One region of the Lysobacter enzymogenes genome, then DNA from elsewhere that is predicted to be linked to it. Evidence: riboswitches for the same ligand, from Rfam matches in the RefSeq annotation. Region 1 holds a riboswitch; the other holds the start of a gene.
What was found. Region 1 has a riboswitch for cobalamin ahead of JHW41_RS21780 (CoA-acylating methylmalonate-semialdehyde dehydrogenase). Riboswitches for the same ligand answer to the same signal wherever they lie in the genome.

Region 1 (5,247 bases):
CCGCGCGCGACCCACCCATGGTCGATCGCCAACCGCATCAACGCCCCTTCGCCGCGCACGTCCAACTTCCCCAGCGCGCGCGAACGCAGCGTGCGCACGGTCGATTCGGCCACGCGCAGGGCCAGCGCGATCTCGTGGTTGCGCCGGCCCTCGACCATCAGCCGGGTCACCTCCAACTCGCGCGGGCTGAGCCGGTCGAACGGCGAGGATTCGAACAGGATGCGGCCGCCGAGCGAGTCGTCGATGAAACGACGGCCCGCGGCGACTTCGCGCAGCGCGCGCACCACCACCGCGGCGTCGCGTGTCTTGGACACGTAGCCCAGCGCGCCGGCGGCGAGCAGGCGGCGCGGCATCGGCCCGTCGCCGACCACCGACACGATCAGGATGCGCAGCGCGGGATCGTGCCGCAGCAGCCGCTGCACCAGGCCCAGGCCGTCGTCGTCGGGCAGGTTGAAGCCGCACAAGGCCACGTCCGCCGCGGACTGGTCCAATCGCTGGACCGCCTCGTGCGGATCGCCGGCTTCGCCGACCACGTCGATGTCGCTGTGCGCGCCCAGGATCCAGCGCAGTCCGTGACGGACCAATGGCTGGTCATCGACGATGAACACCCGGATCATTTCCTTATCGCTCCGTAGATGATGCGAGCGAATGTCCAGGCCGTTTCCGAGGTCCGCAACTCGCCCGCGGGCAAAGTGCGGTGCGCCGACGCGAACGTCGGCGGATGACTACGTTACGTAACCGGGTGTCTACGCTTGTGTAGACGCATGCCGACGGTGAATCGGGGTTTTCCTACATTCATCACGTTTGGGCTTTGTTAGCGTGGCGCCACCCCGCATCGCCGGACCGCATGGAGTGCCGATGTCCACGCTGGTGACGATCTACGAAGTCGTATCCCACGCGCAGCGGTTCTGGCGCCTGCGCATCAACGGTTCGCAAGAGATCGCGTTCCCCACCCGCGACATCGCCAGCGCCGCGGCGCGGGTGCGCGCGCGCCGGCAGAACCAGGACACCGGCGGCCACACCGAGGTCTGGGTGCAGCGCCTGGACGGGCGCATGGACCGCGAAGCGGTGTTCCTCGGCGGCACGGCCGGCGCGATGTGCGCGGAGTGGCGGCGGCAGTAAGGCCGCGGCGGTAGCGACCGCGCCAAGCGTCGCGGACGAGGGTAGGGCCGCGTGCGTTCACGCGATCAACCTTGCGCGGCCGAGCGCTTGCAACGGCCGCGTCGCTGGTTCGGATCGCGCGGAAGGATCGCCGCCGGCCCAGCCATCGCACCGTCGAAGCGCAAGCGCGCACCGGGCTGGCGCGCCGCGACGGCGACGCACGCGAACGCAAGCGCTGCTCGTGCCCCGCCGCGGCGATGCGTGCGGCTATCGCCGCCGCACCGCCGACGGCCCGGCACCGCCACCGGCGGCGCCGAGCCTGGAACGCCCAGCGATCAGGGCGACAAGGTGAAGTTCTTGCTGTAGGTCGTGCCGTTGTAGGCGACCTCGAAGCGCCAGACGCCCGCCGGCCCGCTCGGCGCGAAACTGCTCCAGGTCCAGTTCCACCACGACGAGGCGTAATGCGGCGCCGGGCCGTTGTGCGTCCACGAGGCGAACACCGTGCCGTTCGGCCGCAGGATTCGGTACTGGCTCTGCTGGCCGTTGAGCTGGTCGCGGTAGAACGCGCTGAACGAGGCCTGCTGGCCGTAGCGCAGCGCGGTGTTCTCGTTCGGACTCTCCGCGTTCGGGCACGACGCGAACGCCGGTTGGGCGTTGCCGACGATCAGCTTGTTGATCGCCGAGTCGTAGTACGGCCGCTGCGCGGCCCAGGCCGAGGACAGATTCAGGCCGTTGCACGAGCCGGCGTAAGGATCGATGAGGTTGGCGTTGGTGTCGTAGACCTCGAAGTGCAGATGCGGCTCGGTGGAGCTGCCGGAACTGCCGACGATGCCGAGGTACTCGCCCTGCGCCACGCTCGCGCCGACGCCCTTGGCGGTGACCGAGCCGTTCTTCATGTGGCCGTACCAGGCGACCGAGCCGTCGGCGTGCTGGACGTAGACGGCGTTCCAGTTGTTGTTGTTGACCGAACAGCTGCGGTCGAAATTGCCGTCGTAGCGGCCGACGATGGTGCCCGCCGCCGCGGCGATCACCTTCACCTGATTGTTGTCCATCTTGTACCAGGAGAACGGCCACAGGTAATAGTCGGTGCCTCGATGGCCGTCGTAGCTGCGCGCGCCGCAGCTGTAGTCGAGGACCTGGCCGGCGCCGGCCTGGTCGACGTAGTTCGAGATCGCGTGATAGCCCGGATCGGCCAGGCCGTTGTTGAGCGCCAGCGGCCAGGCGAAGCCGCCGAGCGAACGCGCCGAGGATCGCGGCGCGGCGGCGAGCTTGAGCTTGCGCGCGTTGTCGCGGATGTCGTTCCAGGCGCGCTGGCGGAACTGCGGCGACAGATGCTCGCCGTGTTCGGCCACCGCATAAGCGCCGCCGGCGCTGGCATCGGGCGCCGTGCCGCTTACATCGCGCGGCGCGGCGTCGTCGGCTGCCGACGCCGGGAGCGACGAAGCGGCGAGCGCGAGGGCCAGGCACAGCGCCGGCGCGCCGCGCGCGCGGCGGGCATTCGCGTTGTTCGAGGCGCGGTGGTGTTCGGGCATGCGGTTCTTCCTGAGCATGTGGTTCTCCTTGAGCAGGCCGCGACGCGGCGTGATTCGCGCTGTGGGCCGGCGGCGCGCGGACGAGCGCGGACGTCCCGGTGTTGCCTGCAATCAGGCCGCCTGAGGCCCTTATACGCGCCTTCGCGCGCAGCCGGGCGCGGCGTCGATCCCGCCGATCGGCCAAGTCGCGGCGGCGGTGCGATGTGCAATTCAGGTGGATGAAATGGCGCTCGCCGGGCGCGCGGTCCATCGCGTCGCGAACGCGCATTCGCCGTGTCGCAGCGCCGCGCGCGTCGGTCGCGGCGCGATGCCCGCCGCGCGTCGCCGACGGCGCGAACGAAGGCGCCGGCCGGCGACCATACCGCGGCGCAGCTTGTGGCTGTCGCCGCCGAACCACTACACTGCGCGCGCCACAGGTGTCCTGCCGCCCGCTCCAGCGAGCGCGCAGGGTGAAACGGGAAGCCGGTGCGGACGCGAGTCCCATTCCGGCACTGCCCCCGCAACGGTAGGCGAGTTACAGCCGGCATCGGCCACTGCGCGAACGCGCGGGAAGGCGCCGGCGGGACGCATCCGCGTCGCTCGCGAGTCCGGAGACCGGCCTGTGGCGGACGTCGGGACGGCGCACGCGGCTTTGCCGCGGCCCGCGCCGCGGCGTTCTCCTCGGGCGTTGCGGCGGGCGACCTGACGAGCGGATGCGGTGCGGCGCGCGTGCGCCCGCCTTTCGCCCGGTCTTCGTTCGCGCAGCGCCTGCCTTCGCGGGTGTGCGATCCGGAGACCAACATGAACGACATGCACGCAGTCGCGACCGACGTCGCGACCGTCAAGCTGCTGATCGACGGCGAGTTCGTCGACTCCTCCACCGCGCACTGGCGCGACGTGGTCAATCCCGCCACCCAGGCCGTGCTCGCGCGCGTGCCGATGGCGACGCCGGCGGAAATCGACGCCGCCGTCGCCGCCGCGCAGCGCGCGTTCAAGACCTGGCGCAAGACGCCGATCGGCGCGCGCGCGCGGATCTTCCTCAAGTACCAGCAGCTGATCCGCGAGCACATGGGCGAACTGGCGGCGATCCTCACCGCCGAACAGGGCAAGACCCTGCCCGACGCGGAAGGCGATGTGTTCCGCGGCCTGGAAGTGGTCGAGCACGCCGCGGCGATCGGCAACCTGCAGCTGGGCGAACTGGCCAACAACGTCGCCGGCGGCGTCGACACCTACACCCTGCTGCAGCCGCTGGGCGTGTGCGCCGGCATCACCCCGTTCAACTTCCCGGCGATGATCCCGCTGTGGATGTTCCCGATGGCCATCGCCACCGGCAACACCTTCGTGCTCAAGCCGTCCGAGCAGGACCCGCTGGTGACCATGCGCCTGTGCGAGCTGGCGTTGCAGGCGGGCATTCCCAAGGGCGTGCTCAACGTCGTCCACGGCGGCGAAACCGCGGTCAATGCGATCTGCGACCACCCCGACATCAAGGCGGTGTCGTTCGTGGGTTCGACCAAGGTCGGCACCCACGTCTACCAGCGCGCCTCGCTCGCCGGCAAGCGCGTGCAATGCATGATGGGCGCGAAGAACCACGCGGTGGTGCTGCCCGATGCGAACAAGGAGCAGACGCTCAACGCGCTCGCCGGCGCCGCGTTCGGCGCGGCCGGGCAGCGCTGCATGGCGGCCTCGACCGCGGTGCTGGTCGGCTCGGCCAACGACTGGATCGCCGACCTGGTGGCCAAGGCGAAGACGCTCAAGGTCAACGCCGGCACCGAGGCCGGCACCGACGTCGGCCCGGTGATCTCCTGCGCCGCGCGCGAGCGGGTGGAGGGCCTGATCGCCTCCGGCGTCGAGCAGGGCGCCACGCTCGAACTCGACGGCCGCGCGCCGGCGGTGCCGGGTTTCGAACGCGGCAACTTCGTCGGCCCGACGATCTTCTCCGGCGCGGCGCCCGGCATGCGCATCTACGACGAGGAAATCTTCGGCCCGGTGCTGGTGATCCTGCGCGCGGAGACGCTCGAAGAAGCGATCGAGCTGGTCAACGCCAATCCCAACGGCAACGGCACCGCGATCTTCACCCAGTCCGGCGCGGCCGCGCGGCGTTTCCAGGAGGACATCGACGTCGGCCAGGTCGGCATCAACGTGCCGATCCCGGTGCCGGTGCCGCTGTTTTCCTTCAGCGGCTCGCGCGCGTCCAAGCTCGGCGACCTCGGCCCGTACGGCAAACAGGCGGTGACCTTCTACACCCAGACCAAGACGGTCACCGCGCGCTGGTTCGACGACGACACGCTGGGCCACGGCGTCAACACCACGATCAGCCTCAAGTGATGGCCGCGGTCATGGACTGGCAGGTTCATCCGGCCGCGCCGACCGGGCTCAGCGAAGAACAGGCGGCCTACCGCGAGGCCGCGCGCGATTTCGCCCGCGCCGAACTCGCGCCGCATGCGGCGCACTGGGACGCGCACAGCGTGTTCCCGCGCGAAGCCATCGCCCAGGCCGGCGAACTGGGCTTCTGCGGCCTGTACGTGGACGAGGCGGCCGGCGGCTCCGGCCTGACCCGTCTGGACGCGGCGATCGTGTTCGAGGAACTGGCCGCGGCCGATCCCTCCACCGCCGCCTTCATCAGCATCCACAACAT
Region 2 (5,247 bases), 2.3 Mb from region 1:
CCGGATGCGGCGCCGCGCGGACGGGCGAAACGCGCGACCAGCGCATGCGCCAGCAACGCCGCGCCGACATAGGCCATCGTGGTGCCGACGAACAACGGGCCCCAGCGCCAGACCCGCTCGATGTACTGGGCGAAATTCGGATCGGCGTAACGGCCGCCGAACCAGTAGAACGCGCCGTTGGAAATCAGGAACGAGGCGCTGGCGGCGACCAGCGCCACCGCCAGCGCGCCGGCCAGCGCGCGCGGCCGCGCCGCCATCGACGGCGCCCAGGCCCGGCCCAGGTACCACAGCACCGCATACGCCAGCAGCAGGAACGCGTACGACGGCGTCACGCAGTAGTGATCGAAGAAGCTCAGCCCGCGCCCGGTCACGGCGATGTAGTCGATCGCCACCGCCGCCACCAGCAGCCCGGCGAACAGCCGGTGGCGCTGCAGGTACAGGCCGCCGAGGAAGAACACCGCCATCGATGCGTCCGGCAGGTGCAGCGCGCTGCCGACCGCGTGGAAACGGGTCGCGGCCATCAGCGTCAGCAGCACGGCCAGGATCGCCAGTTGCGCGGGGCCCGCGAGCAGCGGCCGCAGTTCGTGCCGGCGCGGGGCCGGGCGGTTCGGCTGGGACTGGGTCGTGGAGATCATCGTCGTCTCTCGGTCGGGGCCGGCCGCGCGCGCGGCCGGCGCGGGCGGGTTCAGCGGTTGGGACGGTAGCGCAGGCTCAGCAGGTAGGTGCGTCCGGGCTGATTGTAGAAGGCCGCGGTTTCGTAGCGCTTGTCGAACAGGTTGTTGGCCGCCAGCTGCACGCTCCAGTCCGTGCCCAGCGCGTAGCCCAGGCGCAGGTCGGCCAGGGCGTAGCCGCCGAGTTCGCGCTTGTTGGCGAGGTCGTCGTAGCGCTGGCCGGCGGCGTAGACGCTGGCGCCGAGCGAGAACGCGTCGCCGCGGTCGAGTTCGAAGCGGCGGTCCAGGTCGATGCGCGCGCTCTGCCGCACGCGCCGCGGCAGGATGTTGTCGCGGTAGCCGCCGCGGCTGTCGTTGCGCGGGTCCAGCCAGGTCGCGCTGGCGCGCAGGTCCCAGCCGGCCACGCGCGTGTCCAGCGCCGCTTCCAGGCCGCGGATGCGGGCGCGGTCGACGTTGCCGGGCAGGCCGATGGAGGCGTCGTAGGCGATCAGATCGTCGATCCGGGTCTGGTAGGCGTTGAGCGACCACACCTGGCGGCCGCCCTCGCCGAAGGTGCCGCGCAGGCCCAGTTCGAAGCTGCGCGAGGTTTCCGGGCCCAGGTCCGGATTGCCGTACCCCGGGTAATACAGCTCGTTGAAGGTCGGCGCCTTGAACGCGGTGCCGTAGCTCGCGGTCAGCCGCAGCGCGTCGGCGAAGTTCCAGCCCCACAGCACGCTGCCGGTGGTTTCGCCGCCGAACTGGCTGTCGTCGTCGCGGCGCAGGCTGGCCTGCAGCGCGTGCGCGCCGAACTCGCGCTGGTACTGGCCGAACGCGCCGCGCAGCACGCGCGCGTCGCGCTTGTAGGCGGTGTTGCTTTCGACTTCGTCGCGCTGCCAGTCGAAGCCCAGGCTCAGCAGGCCGCCGCCGAGGCCGAGGTCGCCCTGCAGCGAGCCGAGCTGGCGGCGGGTGTCGAAGGTGCTGGAGTACTTGCCGTCCTTGTATTGCTCGCTGAGGTCCCAGCTGCGGCCGGCGTTGAGGCTCAACGCGAGGCGGTCGCTCGGGCGGTAGCGCAGCTTCGCGCCGGCGACCTGCTGGACGGTGTCGGCCTGGTTGTTCTGGCTGCCGTCGTATTCGTTGTAACCCTGCGCGCGGAACACCCGCGCCTCGCCGTCCCACCGCTCGTTGAAGCGGTAGCCGCCCTGCAGGGTCAGCGACGAGTTGCGGTAACCGTCGCGATCGGGCGAATAGGTGAAGCAGCCGGCGCCGCCCGGCGACGGCTTGCCGCGGCAGGCGTCGATGCCGTCGGTGTCCTCGTGCGCGGCGTTGATCGAATACCAGCCGCGCTCGCCCTTTCCGGCCACGCCGGCGGACGCGCGATGGGTCTTGTCGCTGCCGATGCCGACGCTGAAGCTCGGCGCGAACGGCCCCTGCGGGCGGCGGGTGAAGATCTGGATCACGCCGCCGATGGCTTCCGAGCCGTACAGGCTGGAGAACGGGCCGCGCACGATCTCCACGCGCTCGATCTGCTCGACCGGGATGTCCTGCAGCGAGGCGCCGCCGCTGGTGGCCGAACCGAGCTTGATCCCGTCGACCAGCACCAGCACGTGATCGGATTCGCTGCCGCGCAGGAACAGCGAGGTGCTTTTGCCCGGCCCGCCGTTGTTGGCCAGCGACGCGCCCGGCGTGCCGCGCAACAGGTCCGGCAGCGACGAAGGCTGCAGGCGCTCGATGTCGGCGCGGTCGATCACGGTGACCGCGGCCAGGGTCGCGTCCTGGGTCTGCGCGGTGCGGGTGGCGGTGACCACGACCTGGTCGAGATCGACCGCCGGCGCGGCAGGGGCGGTGGCGGCCGCGGCGGACAGGGCGATGGCCAGGGCCGGCGCGAGCGCGCGGCGCGGGGAACGGACGAAGCGGTGCTGCATGGCCTGCGGGTCTCCAGGGCCGCGCTCTCCCGCGCGGCCGACAAGGGTCGGGACCGGCGCGAAAACAGCGCGGAAGGACACGCACAGGCGCGCTCGCTCCGCCACCAGGCCCGCCGCCGGTCGGTTCGCGCTCCAGGCCGGTCTCCGGGCTTGCGAGTGGAACCTGTCGAGCGTCCTTGTCCGAGGTTCCGGCGCCGCGCCTTCCCATGCATGAAGCACAGTGGCCGTTGCGGTGCGTGGACTCGCCTACCGTTGCGGGGGCAGCTCCGGCTTGAGCGCGCGGACCGTTCTGGCGAACAGACCCGCGGCGCGACCGGATTCCCGTTTCAATCGCCGGACTGTGCCGGCGATCACCTTGAGCGCGCGCATCTTAACAGTCGCGACGCCCGGGCGAGCGAACGGCACCGCCAGCACGCGGCCCTGTTTCGGACCGGTCCTATTCAATCGTCGCCGCATCCGCGGCCATGCTGGCGGCGGGCCTGCGCGCGATCGGGCCCCGCGCCACACCCCCGATCCTTGTTCGTTTTCCGGCCGCCGGCTCGCCGCGCATATGCGACCGGCGGTTCTTTTTGCCCGCGATCCGCGGCGCAGCGCCGAAAACGAGGCGTCTACCACTTTTTGATTACTTGCGTTAGCCGGTTCCTGGCCGCTTCATTGACCGGGTTGTTATGACCGTGTTAAACCCGGATGACATCGCTGTCAGTCCCCCATGCAGGAGTCTTCATGCACGCCAGCCGCACGCTCGCCCACCCCGGTCTCCGCGTCCGCCACCCGCTCGCCCTCGGCTTGGCCATCGCCTTGAGCCTGACCGCCGCCCCCGCCGTCCTGGCCCAGCAACCCGCCCAGGCCGACGCCAAGACCCTCGACCAAGTCATCGTCACCGGCACGCGCGTGTCCGACCGCACCGTCGCCGAGTCGACCGCGCCGATCGACATCATCACCCCCGAGACCCTGGAAGCCACCGGCACGGTCGAGCTGGCGACCGCGCTGTCGCGCGCCCTGCCCTCGCTGAACTTCCCGCGCCCGGCGATCACCGACGGCACCGACGCGGTGCGTCCGGCGCAGCTGCGCGGCCTCGCGCCCGATCAGGTGCTGGTGCTGGTCAACGGCAAGCGCCGCCACACCACCGCGCTGATCAACCTCAACGGCAGCCAGGGCCGCGGCTCTTCGCCGGTGGACCTCAACGCGATCCCGATCGCCTCGATCGAGCGGGTGGAAGTGCTGCGCGACGGCGCGTCTGCGCAGTACGGCTCCGACGCCATCGCCGGCGTGGTCAACGTGGTGCTGAAGGGTTCCGGCAGCGGCGGCTCGATCGCCGCGCGCTACGGCCAGTACAGCGCCGGCGACGGCGAGCAGTACCAGCTCTCCGGCGACCTCGGCCTGGAAGGCGAGCGCGGCTGGCTGCGCCTGGCCGCGCAAGGCGGCCACCAGGACAACACCAACCGCGCGCGGCCGTTCCAGGGCGTGGTCGAACAGCGCTACGGCGATCCGGAGATCGACCACGGCGCGTTCTCCTACAACGGCGAATTCAAGCCGGTGGACTACCTGTCGTTCTATTCGTTCGGCAGCTACAGCGAACGCGACGTGCTGTCGAACGGCTATTTCCGCTTCGCCGCCGATCCGCGCAACATCCCCTCGATCTATCCCAACGGCTTCTTGCCGCAGATCCACAACGTCAGCAAGGACCGCGCCGCGGTGTTCGGCGTGCGCAGCGAAACCGCCGGCGGCACCCAGATCGACCTGAGCTACAACTACGGCCACAACGGCCTGACCTTCGACATCGAGAACACGCTCAACCGCAGCCTGGGCCCCAGTTCGCCGACCAAGTTCTACGCCGGCGCGCTGGAAGTGACCCAGCACGTGTTGAACCTGGACTTCACCCGCCCGGTGGACTTCGGCTGGAAGTACCCGATCACCTTCGCCTGGGGCGCGGAATGGCGCGGCGAGGAATTCAGCCAGCGCGCCGGCGAGTTCCTGTCCTACGCCAACGGCGGCGTGCCCGCGTCCAACGGCCAGGTGCTGCCGGGCGCGCAGGTGTTCTCGGGCTTCCGCGCCAGCGACGCCGGCGAGTTCGACCGCCACAGCTATTCGTTCTATCTCGACGTGGAAGGCGACCTGACCGACAAGTTCTCCGCCGGCCTGGCCGCGCGCTACGAGAGCTACAGCGACTTCGGCGACACCACCTCGGGCAAGCTGTCGGCGCGCTACGCCTTCACCGACGCGGTCGCGCTGCGCGCCACCGTGTCCACCGGCTTCCGCGCGCCGTCGCTGCAACAGCAGTACTTCCAGTCCATCGCCACCAACTTCATCAGCGGCGTGCCGTACGAGATCGGCACCTTCCGCGTCGACAACCCGGCCGCGGTGGCGCTGGGTTCGGAACCGCTGAAGGCAGAGGAATCGACCAACTACAGCCTGGGCCTGGTGCTGCAGCCGGCCGACGGCCTGTACATCACCCTCGACGCGTACCAGATCAAGGTCGACGACCGCATCCTGCTGTCGGAGAACCTGACCAGCACCGCGGTGCGCAACTACCTGCAGGCCAACGGCTATCCCGGCATCGGCGGCGGCCGCTATTTCACCAACGCGGTCGACACCAAGACCCAGGGCGTGGACCTGATCGCGACCTATGCCTGGGACGTCGGCAACGGCAAGCTCAGCACCACCGCCGGCTACAA

Region 2: it holds a riboswitch for cobalamin, as region 1 does, so the genes downstream of both, btuB (TonB-dependent vitamin B12 receptor) here and JHW41_RS21780 (CoA-acylating methylmalonate-semialdehyde dehydrogenase) in region 1, are expected to answer to the same signal.

The regions. Positions count from the first base shown of each region.
Region 1 covers NZ_CP067396.1:5,261,329-5,266,575, reverse strand. Annotated here, with positions in the region: gene JHW41_RS21795 (response regulator) at 1-608, opposite strand, end outside; gene JHW41_RS21790 (DUF2188 domain-containing protein) at 859-1,122, shown strand; gene JHW41_RS21785 (M23 family metallopeptidase) at 1,437-2,651, opposite strand; cobalamin riboswitch at 3,031-3,250, shown strand; gene JHW41_RS21780 (CoA-acylating methylmalonate-semialdehyde dehydrogenase) at 3,423-4,937, shown strand; gene JHW41_RS21775 (acyl-CoA dehydrogenase family protein) at 4,949-5,247, shown strand, end outside.
Region 2 covers NZ_CP067396.1:1,324,908-1,330,154, reverse strand. Annotated here, with positions in the region: gene JHW41_RS05720 (hypothetical protein) at 1-635, opposite strand, end outside; gene btuB (TonB-dependent vitamin B12 receptor) at 686-2,572, opposite strand; cobalamin riboswitch at 2,691-2,945, opposite strand; gene JHW41_RS05710 (TonB-dependent receptor plug domain-containing protein) at 3,296-5,247, shown strand, end outside.